DNA from 3 places in the Methylobacterium sp. UNC300MFChir4.1 genome. Region 2 is predicted to be linked to each of the others. Evidence: riboswitches for the same ligand, from Rfam matches in the RefSeq annotation. Region 2 holds a riboswitch; each other region holds the start of a gene.

Region 1 (4,451 bases), on a different contig from region 2:
CGCACGGCCGACGTTCACGTTGGTGGAAAAGGTCGGATAGTAGGCCGTCTGGATCAGGTTCTTGAAGTCGGTCTGATAGTAGGTCGCGCCCACGGTCATGAACCCATCGAACAGCGGCTGCTCGAAGCCCCCGTCGAAGCCGTAGCTCTCCTCCGGCCGCAGGTTTGGGTTCCCGAAGAAGCGGAAGCCCGGGTAGTCCTGATAGAGTTGGCTCAGGGTCGGCGGCTTGAAGCCCGTGCCGACGCTGCCCTTCAGGCGGGTCCCGGTGCCGGGCACGATGTAGCTCGGCGCCACCCGGTAGGTGGTCGCGCCGCCGAACTGGTCGTTCGCGTCGTGGCGGATGTTGGCGACCAGCGCGGCTCCCGCGAAGGGCGTCGTCTGTAGCTCGGCGAAGCCGGCGGTGTTGCCGTTGGATCGGTCGATGCCGGTCGTTTCGAAGCGCTCATCCTCGCGCTGGGCCCCAAACAGCACGAGGTTGCCGGGTGAGACCTGCCAGTCGCCGCGGTAGTCGAACCGGGTTCGCTCGCCGAGGTAGGTGGTGGGCGTCGGCGGCGCGAGTGGATCCAGCGGGCCCGCGAACAGGCGGTCGAACTTCGAGTAGTTCGCCCCGAAGACGTTGTGGAAGCCCGGCACCGGCGTCCACTCGGCCTCGCCCCTCATGATCAGTTGCTGTTGGTCATTGAGGTTTCGGTACGGAAGCAGCACGTATGGGAAGCCGCCGTCAGCCTGGTCGAGATAAGCGCTGTCGGAGAAGCGCAGGACGTAGTTGAGCCGGAACTCGTCGGTGAGTTGCGCCCCGAGCTTGGTCGATACCGTCTTGATGTCGGTGAAGGCCGTCCGCAGCGGCACGCCGCGGGGCAGCAGTTCGAACGGGGTGACCTGAACGGCGGATTGCCGGATGTGGCCGACCGACACCGAGTAGTCGAAGATCCCCTCCGAGCCCGAGATGTTGCCGAACTGGTTGAAGGTTCCGAACGAGCCGCCCTCGACCGTCGCCGTTGCCCGAGCCGGTCCTTCGCCACGCTTGGTCACGACGGAGATGACGCCGCCGATGGCGTCGGCCCCGTAGAGGCCGCTCTGCGGCCCGCGCAGCACCTCGATCCGCGAAAGGTCGTAGGTCTGCAACTGGCTGAAATCGAAGGCGCGGTTTGGGGTCGAGGGGTCGTTGACGTCGATGCCGTCGATCTGGACCTTCACGTGGTTCGAGTTGGTGCCGCGGATGAAGACCGAGGTCTGACCGCCGGAGCCGCCGGTCTGCACGACGTTGAGGCCGGGCACCTGCTGCAGGGCATCCGGCACCGTCCGGCGCTGCTGCTCCTGAAGCAGGCGGTCGGTGAGCACGGTCACGCTCGATCCCGTGCTGGCAATCGGCGTCGGCACGCCGGTGGCTGAGACCGAGATCTCGGAAAGGGCGACTGCGGCCTGCGCGCCTCCCTGGGCATCGGCGAAGGGCGCGGCGACCTGCTGCGCGAGGGCGGGAATGGAGACGAGCAGCGCGGATGCCGCGCAGGACGGCGCCAGCGTGCGCCGGAGCGCGGAGGGGACGGAACAGGACACGGGGCGGCCTCGGGGGACGGCTGTGGCACGTCACCGCGAACGAGGCCTCGGCGGTCGCGTCCTCCAAGGAACCACGACGCCGCGACACCTCCCAGGACACCCCGCCCGGCAAGCTCCGCGTGTGACCACGGCTGACGGCAGGTCTCCTGGCTCGCGGGTCACCGCCCTCTCATCGTCTTCCCGGGCGAGGCCGCCCAGTGACGTCGTGATGAAGGACTCGCCGCTTACAGTTGCGGGGGCAGCCGCGGCATCGGCCGAGCCCTCACGGGCCTGACTTCACCGCGTTCCCTTTTGATCCCCGAGGGGAACCGTCTCGACCAAGCTAAGCTGCGGTGTGTCCATCCGTCAACGCACGGAAACACGTTGTTCAGATGTGTGGCGTCTGAGGCGTCGGTCGATGTCAAGACAGGTTGGATTTCCGCCAATCCGTCTCGAAGTCACACCCTCGCAAAGCGACGAACGGCTGCCGCGCTCGCACAGGAGAGGTTGGGCACGCTGAACACCTCAGCAATGGTCGTCCGATCTTCGGTCGAGGTGATTGCCTTGTAGGATGCGGTTCACGGTCAAGCTTGGGCAGTGTATGACGTTCTGCAGCGATCCTCATACCGCGGCCGATACATGATCAAGTTGGCGACCCTCGCCGTCGCCGCGATGGCGGCAAGCTTCCTCGGACCGCTCCAGACAGCAGCCGGGCAACTCACCTATTCGTGGCCCTCGAACGTCGGACCGCTGAACCCGCACCTCTACGCGCCCAACCAGATGTTCGCGCAGGCGAGCGTCTACGAGCCTTTGGTGAAGTACCGCGGAGATGGATCGGTCGAGCCCTGGCTAGCGACCTCGTGGACCATCTCCGAGGATGGGCGGACCTACGATTTCGCCCTGCGCCCCAGCGTCACCTTCAGCGATGGGACGCCCTTCGACGCGGCCGCGGTCAAGGCGAACTTCGACGCGATCCTGGCAAACCGCCAGCGGCACGCGTGGCTCGATCTCGTCCAGCAGATCGAGCGCACTGAAGTTGTCGGGCCTCTGGCGTTCCGCCTCGTCCTGAAGGCGCCGCACTACCCAACGCTACTCGAACTCTCCCTGCCGCGGCCCTTCCGGTTCCTGTCTCCGAGCGCCCTGGGCCCCGGCGGTACGACGGCCGTCGGCATCAGGGGGCCGGTCGGCACGGGGCCGTGGCGGCTCGTCGACACCCAGCTCGGTGTCTTTGACACGTTCGAGAGCAATCCGGGCTACTGGGGCCGGAGACCCATCTTCGACCGGCTCGTCGTAAAGGTCGTCCCCGATCCCAACACCCGCGTCATGGCCCTGCAGACGGGTGAGATCGACCTCGTCTACGGCGCGGCCGGGCAGATTCCTTCAGAAGCCTTCGTCCGGCTCCGGCAAATGGGTTCGAACTTCGCCGCAGCGGTCTCGCCGCCACTGGCGACCCGGGTACTGGCGATGAACTCCGCGCGCTTCCCGACCGATGATCGGGCGGTCCGCCTCGCCATCAACCATGCCGTCGACAAGGATACGCTGGTCCGGACGGTGCTCGACGGGATCGAGCCACGAGCCGATTTCCTATTCGCGCCGCGCGTGCCGTACGCCGACGTCGGGCTGAAGCCCTATGGCTTCGACCGGGGCGCGGCCTCCCGCATGCTCGACGCGGCCGGCTGGACGCTCGGGCGCGACGGCGTGCGTGCAAAGGACGGACGCCGCCTCGCCGTCGAGGTCGATTTCGTCGGGACCAACGCCCAGCAGCGCGCGATTGCCGAGGTTCTCCAGTCCGATCTTAGCCGCGTGGGCATCGACGTCCGGCTGATCGGCGAGGAGGAGAGTTCGATCCTGGCCCGCCAGAAGGATGGCCGCTTTGGCCTGATCTTCGGCGAGACCTGGGGGCCGCCCTACGATCCCGCCTCTTTCATCAGTTCGATGCGCACCCCGTCACACGCAGACTATCAGGCGCAGGTCGGGCTGCCGGAGAAGCCGGGCATCGACGCGACCATCGCGGAAGTGCTCGCCACGACCGACGAGACCGAGCGCCGACGGCTCTATGCCAAGCTGCTGACCACACTGCACGAGGCCGCAATCTACCTGCCGATCTCTCACGCCGTGGCCATCGAGGTTCATCGTACCTCGATAACGGACGTCGGCTTCGGCGCGACGATCAACGAGATCCCCCTCGCTGCCATGCGGCCGGCAGCCCGATGACCGCCACGCCGATGCTCCGCTTCATCGCCGCCCGCCTCGCACTGATCCCGCCGATGCTGCTCGGCGTGTCGATCCTCGTGTTCGTGATGCTGCGGCTTGGCCAGGGCGACCCGGCCCTCGACTACCTGCGCCTGTCGCAGATACCTCCCACCGACGCCGCCCTCGCCGACGCACGCATCCTGCTCGGCCTCGACCGACCATTCGTCGTCCAATACCTCGATTGGCTGTGGCGCGCCCTGCAAGGGGATTTCGGCCTCTCCTACGTCACGCGCCGGCCGGTCCTGCCCGAGCTCCTCGGCTACCTGCCCGCGACCCTCGAACTGGCCGGGACCGCGCTCGCCGTCACCATCGCGGTCAGCCTGCCGCTCGGCGCCTGGGCGGCCGCCCATCGCGGCGGCTGGCAGGATCGCCTCGTGCGCGGGATCGCCGTGCTCGGCGTCTCGCTGCCGAACTTCTGGATCGCTTTCCTCCTCGTAGCCCTCTTCTCGGTCACTTTGGGCTGGTTGCCGCCGATGGGCCGAGGCACGCTCGCGCATCTCGTCATGCCGGCGTTGGCCATCTGCCTGATGTCCCTCTCGGTCAACGCGCGCCTCCTGCGGGCGAGCATGCTGGAGGTCGCGGGGACGCGCCACGTCCTCTATGCGCGCCTGCGCGGGCTCCCCGAGCGAACCGTTCGACGCCGACACGTCTTCCGCAACGCT
Region 2 (4,451 bases):
ACTCGTCGCCGCCGACGCGCAGGTCTACGACGGGCCCTGGACCGTGCCGGATGCCCTGCGCAAGATCAGCACGGTCGCCCGCTACAGCCAGGGCACGGCGCTGGACGGGTTCTCCGTCACCGGTATGGCCTACGCTGCCCGCTGGACCGCCACCAACCAGATTCCCGAGCGGGCCATCGTCTCCGGGCTGATCAGCCGCTACGGCACCATCAACCCGACCGATGGCGGCGACACCTCCCGGTTCTCCCTGTCGGGCCGGTTCAGTGCGACGGACGATACCGGGGTCACGAGGGCCTCGGCCTACGTGATCCGCTCGCAGCTCAACCTGTTCAACGACTTCACCTACTTTCTGAACGATCCCGTCAACGGGGACCAGTTCCACCAGCTCGACCAGCGCATCATCGGCGGCGGCGAGGCCTTGCACATCTTCCAGGGCGATCTGTTCGGCCTTCCGATGGAGAACGAGATCGGCGTGCAGACCCGCACCGACTCGATCCGCGTCGGCCTGTTCAACACCACCAACCGGCAGTACCGCTCGGGCATCCTCGACGACCGCGTACTGGAGACGAGCGGTGCCTTCTACTTCGACAACCGCGTGCGCTGGACCGACTGGCTGCGCACCAGCCTCGGCTTCCGGGCCGATGGCTACTACGCGAGCGTCGTGTCGGACACGCCAGCCAATTCCGGGAAGGCGCGGGATGGGATCGTCAACCCGAAGCTCGGCCTCGTCCTGGGCCCCTGGTTCGACACCGAGCTCTACGTGAACTACGGCGGCGGCTTCCACTCGAACGACGTGCGCGGCGTGACCGCCACCGTCGATCCGACCTCGTCGCTGTTTAACACCACCCGCTCGCCCTTCCTCGTCCCATCCACCGGCTACGAGATCGGCCTGCGCAATCGCTCCATCGCCGGGCTGGAGACGAGCCTGGCCCTGTTCCGGCTCGATTTCGCGTCGGAGAACCTGTTCCAGGGCGACACCGGTACCACCGAGCCGAGCCGCCCGACCCGCCGCTTCGGCGTCGAATGGACGAACCGCTACACGGTGACACCGTGGCTGTCGCTGGAGGGCGACCTGACGATCACCAACGCCCGCTTCTCGGACTACGACCCCGTCGGAAATCGGGTGCCGGAAGCGCCGACGACCATCGCCTCGGCGGGCGTAACCTTCGGCCAGCCATTGGGCTGGTTCGGCTCGCTCCGCTTCCGGTATTTCGGGCCGCGCCCGCTGATCGAGGACAACTCGATCCGCTCGCGTCCGACCGCGCTACTCAACGGTCGGGTCGGCTACAATTTCGAGAATGGCGTGAGCGTCTCGCTGGACGTGCTGAACCTGACGAACAGCAAGTCGGACCAGATCACCTACGCCTACGTCTCCCGCCTGCCCGGGGAACCGGCCGAGGGACTTGTCGACCGCGTCCTCCATCCTGTCGAACCGACAGCCGTACGCCTCACTATCGCCGGGCGGTTCTGATGCGTGCCCGGGGTTCGATCTCCGTCGCGCCCGGTCCGACCCGGGGCGATGCCGGGCGTCGTGCCGGATCGGCCCGCGCGCAGCGCTACGTCGCCGGCATCACTCCGGTGCTGGAAGCGATCATGCGCGACCAGGGACGCAGCGCCCAGGCCGTCGCGATCGAGTTGACACGCCGCGCCGTGAGAAAGCCGCGCGGCGGCGTCATTTGGACGTCGGCGGACGCGCAGAGACTTTTGCGCCGATTGAATCTCCGTCCAGCGCGGCACCTCGGTCATAAGCACCGGGAACGAGAGACCTCGTCTCCGGCGTTCTGCGCGGTTTGCGCAGTCATCGACTTGGTGCCTGTCGGTATCAGGTAGCGATTTCTGCGCATAATTCGGCGCGACGCGGATCTATATCTTGACCGGGAAAGCGCGTCGTTACCCTGCCGAAATTCTCCGCGATCGTGCAAATCTATTCCGTCACGTTGCAAACGCGTCATTGACAACGGTGCTGCGCCCAGGCTTGTGGCGAATGGTCAAGGTTCTCGCCATCACAAGGTGGCGAGCTAAGAGGGAATCCGGTGCGGCGCTTCGGCGCTCATGCCGGAGCTGCCCCCGCAACTGTCAGCGGCGAGCTATCCGTCGATCGGCGTCACTGGTGAGGTTTCACCGGGAAGACCAGACGGATGGCCGCGACCCGCGAGCCAGGAGACCTGCCCTGACCACGACATGTCTCGCGGGCGGGGTGTCCTGACGGGTCGCATGTGGGCAGCGAAATGCTGTCTCCGCATTGCGTCCGTGTGCGGCTCCCTCCCCAAGGTTCGGGGAAGGACCGTTGAGCCCAATACGGAAGTTGAACGCGGCCGCCGCCCCTTCGCCCGAGGAGGCGCGCCTTGATCCCCTTGAACTGTACGCAGCCGGGATCGACGGGTCCGATTACGTCGCCAAGCTCGCTCTCTTGCTGAGGGCGGCGGTGTCGCGGATCGGGGATCTGCTCGATATCGGCGCAGGAGGCGGTCAGCTCGGGCAAGCTATCAGAAATCCCAGCGCGTCATGGATCGCGGTGGAGCCCGCCGCCGCGATGCAGCAGCGGCTTCGCACCCTCATCCCTCCGCCACGGCTGATTGAAGCGGATTGGAGGCGGGCTGATCTTCCGCCGGCATGCGCGGATACGGTGCTCGCTGCGAACATGCCGGCGCCTCTGACTGACGCGGCGGAATTCCTCGCGCGGTGTCGGTACTGGGCCCGGCGCAGCGTCGTCTGGGTCGTACCGGCTCAGAACGGACCGCGCGGCCTCTGTCTCGCCGGTTGCTTGCCCCGCACTTGGCACGACGAGGACGAGACACCTGGCGTCGAGATCGTGCTGCGCGGCCTGCCGCCGCGCGACCGCCCCGCCATCGCCGCCCGGGCGGACTGGACCTTCAGCGTGGTCACTCCCGATCTCGCACGCCTGTCGGCCTACCTCGCCGACCGCTTGCACTGGCCGCCCGACGATCCGCGTCGCCCCGAGATTCACGACCATCTTGCCGCGCAGGCCGTCCCCGTCGACGGCGGCCTTCGACTTTCTGTCCCCCGCGCCTCGGCCCTTCTCGTTTGGAGACACGACTCGTGATGCCCCGCCGCTTGCTGCCCGTCGTTGTCTCGATCGCCTGTGGGAGTGCTTTCTCGACCATCGCTGCGGCCCAGGACAACGCCGAAGTTAGCCTGGACCAGCTCGTCGTCACCGCCACCGGCCGTCCCGAGCCGCGCTCGGAGATTGCCGGGACGGTGCAGGTCATCGACCGGTCGATGATCGAGAACTCGACCGCCAAGTCGATCACCGGCGTTTTGGAGGACTACGCCGTCGGCTTCTTTTCGGAATGGACGCCCGGCCAGACCTCGATCAACATCCGCGGCGGCGCCACGGACGGCCAGGGCAAGGATTTCAAGAGCCAGGTCCTCGTCCTGATGAACGGCCGGCGAGCCGGGACGGCCAACCTCTCGAAGCTGTCTATCGCCGATGTCGAGCGTATCGAGATCATCCGCGGGCCCTCCTCGGTGATCTACGGCAGCCAGAACATCGGCGGCGTGATCAACATCATCCTCAAGACCGGGCGGACGGCCCCCGGCACCCTTGTCCAGGGCATCGGCGGCAATTGGGGGCTCGCCGACGGATGGGCGCAGACCGGCGGCGTCGCCGGCCCGTTCGATTACTATCTCGGCGTTTCCGGTGCCCAGCGCGACGACTATTATGCCGGTTCTGGCGGCGGTCGCATGGCTAACACGCAGTGGAGCCGCATGGGCATCACGGGCGGCCTCGGCCTGCAGATCGACCCGAACAACCGCTTCGATTTTACGTTGCGCAGCGACGGGATCTATGGCGTTGGCTTCCGCGGCTCCGGTGGCAACCTTTACAGCAAGGACGACCGCGTCAACGGCTCGTTCGACGCGAGCTACACCGGACGCTCGGACGACGGCCGTATGAGCCTGTTCGCGCAATTCTACCGCGTCAACGACGAAGACCGTTTCAAATGGGCCTCGCCGGTCCAGCGTGGGGGGACCGGCCTTCCGGTTCGTGGCACGGCAGCCGACTTCAACACCCGCTACCTCGACATCACCGGCACCCGCTTCCAGCCCCGGTTCACCCTGTTCGCCGGAAACGACCTGCTGCTCGGCTGGGACTGGGAGACGAGCCAGCTGCGCTCCGACCGCTTCCGGGTCGGCGTGCCGGGCAATCCGCTGGCGCAGGTCTCGCCCCAGGACAACAACCAAACCGACCAGTTCCACGCCCTCTACCTGGAGGACACGCAGCGCCTGTTCGATGACCGCGTGATTCTGCGGGGCGGCGTGCGCCAAACCTTCGGAACGACGAGATTCGATCCTACGCCCTACCTCACCGGACAGGTGAACGGCTCGCGGCCCTACGAGGCGACCACCTATTCGGTGGGCGCGACCTTCAAGGCCACCGACTGGGCGGCCTTCCGCGTCGGCGCCTCCTCGGGATTCCGAGCACCGACGGC
Region 3 (4,451 bases), on a different contig from region 2:
TTCACGAGCGCCGCGACGTCGGAGATCAGCGACTCGCTCTGGATCTCCACCGGCAATCCGCGCCGCTCCGCGTACGCCTCCACCTCGGCGATGACCGGGTTCAGCCTGTTCTCGAAGACGAGCTTGACCGAGCGGATCCGGCCCTCGGCCAGGAGCCGGCCGATGACCATCCGGTAGAACGCGAAGGGCGGCTGCGGATAGTGCGGATCGACCCAGGTGCTGAAGATGTCGCCCGACCGGATGTGGATCAGGAGCTGGTCGTCGGGCTTCACCGGGAAGCTCTTCGGCAGGCCGTTGAACAGCGGCCGGATCACGCTCTGCACGATCGCGCGCGAATCCGTCGGCCCCCGCAGCGCGGTCACGCGCTCGAACTGCGTCGGGTCGAAGTACAGGCCCGACAGGAAGTAGCCGTCCGCCGGCAGCGGCTCGTCCGGCGGGATGAAGGTGAGGCCGTCGCAGGTCAGCCGCTCGGTCAGGAAGATCACCTTGCTGCGGTCGACCTTGGGCACCTTGATGTATTTCAGGTTGAGCGCCTTCGCGATCGTCACCGCGATGATGTACTGGACGAGGCAGTTGCCGAAGGCGCCGTTCTCGAACAGCGACAGGCCGACCAGGGCATGGCTGGCGCGGTCGGGCGCCGACTGGAGCGCGTAGGTGACGTAGACGTTGGCGCCGGGCGTCTCGTTCAGGAGCGTCACGTCGAGGCCGAGCATCGCCCGCAGCGCGATCAGGTCGACCGCGGCCTCGTCGGCGCGGATGCCGATGCCGGCGATCCGGGCCGGTTCAGGCGCGGCGATCCGGACCGCGCGCGCCCAGGCCCGCTCGTCGGGGACGATCGCGGCGACGAGGGCGTCCGGGGTCGCGGTCCAGCCGGCAAGGTCCGGCTCGGCCCACGTCACGCCGTCCTGCGAGACCGCCACCGCGACGTCGCCAGGCTCCGCGGGAACCGCCCCCTCCCCCGGCCGCAGGGCGACGGAATGGATCGGGAAGCGGCCGCCGAGGTCGACCTCGAGCCACGTCGTTCCCGTGCCCGCATCGGAGACGATCCGCGGCTCACGGCCGGCCGCGAGATCGACGAGAACCGGGGTCGGATCGTCTGTCGGGGCCATCGGGTCTCCGAGAGTTCAGCGCCCGCGCCGGGGCCGGGCGGGTATCGGGTGCGGCGGTGCCCGCTCCGGGGCGCGGCCGTCAAGCCCGCCCCGATCGCGGGGCGGGCGCGGGAAACGGCCGCGATCCGGCGCCGCTCCGTTGTGTCCCGGCGGTCATGCGTCTACAACGGCCGGGCGACGGTGCCCCGGAGACGGGGTGAAAAGGGAATGCGGTGAGGGGTTTGAAGCCCCGATTCCGCGGCTGCCCCCGCAACTGTGAGCGGCGAGCGCCCGCCAAGCGCCACCGGAGCGATCCGGGAAGGCGGTGGGCGCGCCGAGCCGCGAGCCAGGAGACCTGCCGTCGCGACAGGATCCCGCAATGCCGCCGGTGGGGCGGCTGGAGACGCTTCTGATGACGACGCAAACCCTCGCCCCCATCGCCGCCGGCACCCGCGCGTCGGAGCGCCCGATCGCCGTCGCACTCGCGGCCGTGCTGGGCCTCGGCCTGCTGTTCATGGCGGGCTTCTCGCCGGCGATCGCGCTCCACAACGCGGCGCACGATTTCCGGCACACCCAGAACTTCCCCTGCCACTGACGTCCCCGGACCAGGGATGATCATCCGGCTCCTGTCGGCGGCCCTCGCCGCCGGCTTCTTCGCGGCTGCCATCGTGACGGGCCTCGAACTCACGCTGACCTCGCCGCTGATCGTCGCGGCCGAGCGCTACGAGCAGCAGGAGGCGCCGAACCGGGCTGCCAAGGCGCTCCCGATCAAGGCGTTCCCGATCGTGCTCGCCCATGCCGGGCACGACCACGCCGCGCCCGACGCCGCGCCGGAATGGCAGCCCGCGCCCGGCCTGCCGCGGATGGCCTTCACCGGGCTCGCGACACTCGTGGGCGGCGTCGGCTACGCGCTGCTGCTCGGCGCGGTGATGCTCGCCTGCAGCCGCGAACCCACGCCGCAGGTCGGCCTCGCCTTCGCGGTGGCCGCCTTCGCCAGCGTCGCGCTCGCGCCGGGTCTCGGCCTGCCGCCGGAACTGCCCGGCAGCGCGGCGGCCCCGCTCGCGACGCGGCAGGCGTGGTGGGTGATGACCGCCGCGGCGACCGGCATGGGGCTCTACCTGATCACGATTCGCCGCGCGCTGATCACGATCCTCGGGGGGCTCGTCCTGATCATCGCGCCGCACGTCGTCGGTGCCCCGCAGGCGCCCGAGGCCGCGTCCGAACTTCCGGCCGCGCTCGCCGCGCAATTCGCCGCGCGGTCGCTCGCCATCAGCTTCGTGTTCTGGATCCTGATCGGGCTGGGGCTCGGCTGGGCGTGGCAGGCCTTCGCCCGCGGCGCGGATCGGGGAGCGGCCCGTGCCTGAGACCGTTCTCTACGTCTGCACCACCTGCCGCCGGCCGGACGACGACCCCGACGGGCCCCGCGCCGGGGCCCGCCTGCTGGAGGCGCTTCGAGCGCGGAGCGGCGCCACGCCGGACCTGCGGGTCGAGGCGGTGGAGTGCCTTTCGGTCTGCAAGCGGCCCTGCACCGTGGCGGTCGCCGCGGCCGACCGCTGGACCTACGTCTACGGCGACATGGATCCGGCCGCCTCGGCCGAGATCATCCTCGGCGGGCTCGCGGCCTACGCGGCGACCCCGGACGGCATCGTGCCCTGGCGCGAGCGTCCGGAGGCGTTCCGCAAGGGCGTGATCGCCCGCATTCCCCCTTTCCCAGAACCCCGCCCGGTCCCCGCCGGCACCCTGGAGCCCGCGGAATGACCCTCGTGAACAAGATCCCCTGCACCATCGTCACCGGCTTCCTCGGGGCCGGCAAGACGACCCTCGTCCGCCACGTGGTCGAGAACGCCAAGGGGCGCCGCCTCGCGATCCTGGTGAACGAGTTCGGTGATATCGGCTTCGACAAGTCCTTCCTGGCCGCCTGCGGCGTCGAGGGCTGCACCGAGGACGCCATCGTCGAGCTGCCGAACGGCTGCATCTGCTGCACGGTCGCGGACGATTTCGTGCCGGCGCTGGAGACCCTTCTCGGCCGCGCCGAGCCGCCGGAGCACATCCTGATCGAGACCTCCGGCCTCGCCCTGCCGAAGCCGCTGGTCCAGGCGTTCCAGTGGCCGGCGATCCGCTCGCGGGTGACCGTCGACGGAGTGGTCGCGGTTGTCGACGGCCCGGCGGTGGCCTCGGGCGCCTTCGCGGAGGATCCGGAGGCCCTCGCGGCCCAGCGCGCCGCCGACCAGTCGGTCGACCACGACAACCCCCTGGAGGAGGTGTTCGAGGACCAGCTCCTCTGCGCCGACCTCGTGGTCGTCAACAAGGCCGACCTGATCGACGCCGCGACGCGGGCGCGGGTCCGCGCCGAGGTCGAGGGGCACCTGCCCCGCGCCGTGAAGGTGGTCGAGACCGAGAACGGCGCCATCGACCCGCGGGTGCTGCTCGGCCTCGGCGCGGCCGCCGAGGACGATCTCGACGCCCGCCCCTCGCATCACGGCGAGGGCGAGGACCATGACCACGACGATTTCGAGACCGTGGCGCTGCCGGTGCGCCCGGCGGTGACCGCGGGGGATCTCGCGGCCCGGGTCGAGGCGGCGGCCGAGGCCGCCGGCGTCCTGCGCATCAAGGGATTCGCCGAGGTCGCGGGCAAGCCGATGCGCCTCGTGGTGCAGGGTGTCGGCCGGCGCGTGACCCATCACTTCGACCGCCCCTGGCGGGCCGGGGAAGCCCGCGACGGGACGCTGGTGGTGATCGGCCTGAAGGGCTTCGACAAGGACGCCGTCGCTTCGGCCCTCGCGGGATGAGGCCGGTCGCGCACGCCCGCCCGGACTCGCTCTAGGGGTCGCCGCGGTGCACCTCGTGCGCATCGATTCCGTCTCCCTCGACGAGGGCGAGGCGGCCGTGGATCTCGGGCAGGAGCCCGGCGACCTCGTGGTGCTGTCCTTCACCGACAGCGACCTCGCGTCGGTCGGGCAGACCCACGCCGCGGAGCCCGGCCTGCCGAGCCTGCGGCTCGCGAAGCTCGCCAGGCTGCGGCACCCGCTCTCGGTCGACCTCTACGTCGAGCGCGTCGTGGCGCGCGCCAAGGTCGTGGTGATCCGCTGCCTGGGCGGCCTCGATTACTGGCGCTACGGGATCGAGCGCTGCGCCGAGGCCGCGCGGGCGCACGGCGTCGTCCTCGCGGTCCTGCCGGGCGACGACCGGCCGGATCCGCGCCTCGCCGCCTTCTCCACCGATCCCGACCTCGCCGGGCAGCTCGACGCCTATTTCCGGGCTGGCGGCCCCGACAATTTGCGGCGGATGCTGCGGCGCCTGGCGATTCGCCTGGGCGCCGACGGACCGGTCGAGCCGCCCGTGCCGCTCCCGCGCGGCTTTCCC

What was found. A riboswitch is a leader RNA that binds a small molecule or an ion and turns the genes downstream of it on or off. The one in region 2 is predicted to bind cobalamin.
Region 1: linked by a shared signal. The riboswitch ahead of BMY19_RS22570 (TonB-dependent receptor plug domain-containing protein) and the one ahead of BMY19_RS26790 (methyltransferase domain-containing protein) in region 2 are both predicted to bind cobalamin.
Region 3: linked by a shared signal. The riboswitch ahead of BMY19_RS03230 (CbtB domain-containing protein) and the one ahead of BMY19_RS26790 (methyltransferase domain-containing protein) in region 2 are both predicted to bind cobalamin.

What each region holds. Positions count from the first base shown of each region.
Region 1 is NZ_FOCS01000019.1:105,902-110,352, forward strand. It holds gene BMY19_RS22570 (TonB-dependent receptor plug domain-containing protein) at 1-1,557, opposite strand, end outside; cobalamin riboswitch at 1,676-1,885, opposite strand; gene nikA (nickel ABC transporter substrate-binding protein) at 2,209-3,750, shown strand; gene nikB (nickel ABC transporter permease subunit NikB) at 3,762-4,451, shown strand, end outside.
Region 2 is NZ_FOCS01000031.1:18,451-22,901, reverse strand. It holds gene BMY19_RS26800 (TonB-dependent receptor) at 1-1,471, shown strand, start outside; cobalamin riboswitch at 1,975-2,188, shown strand; gene BMY19_RS26790 (methyltransferase domain-containing protein) at 2,306-3,064, shown strand; gene BMY19_RS26785 (TonB-dependent receptor) at 3,064-4,451, shown strand, end outside.
Region 3 is NZ_FOCS01000001.1:664,604-669,054, reverse strand. It holds gene BMY19_RS03235 (discoidin domain-containing protein) at 1-1,109, opposite strand, end outside; cobalamin riboswitch at 1,271-1,466, shown strand; gene BMY19_RS03230 (CbtB domain-containing protein) at 1,501-1,683, shown strand; gene BMY19_RS03225 (CbtA family protein) at 1,700-2,452, shown strand; gene BMY19_RS03220 (DUF1636 domain-containing protein) at 2,445-2,846, shown strand; gene cobW (cobalamin biosynthesis protein CobW) at 2,843-3,877, shown strand; gene cobN (cobaltochelatase subunit CobN) at 3,924-4,451, shown strand, end outside.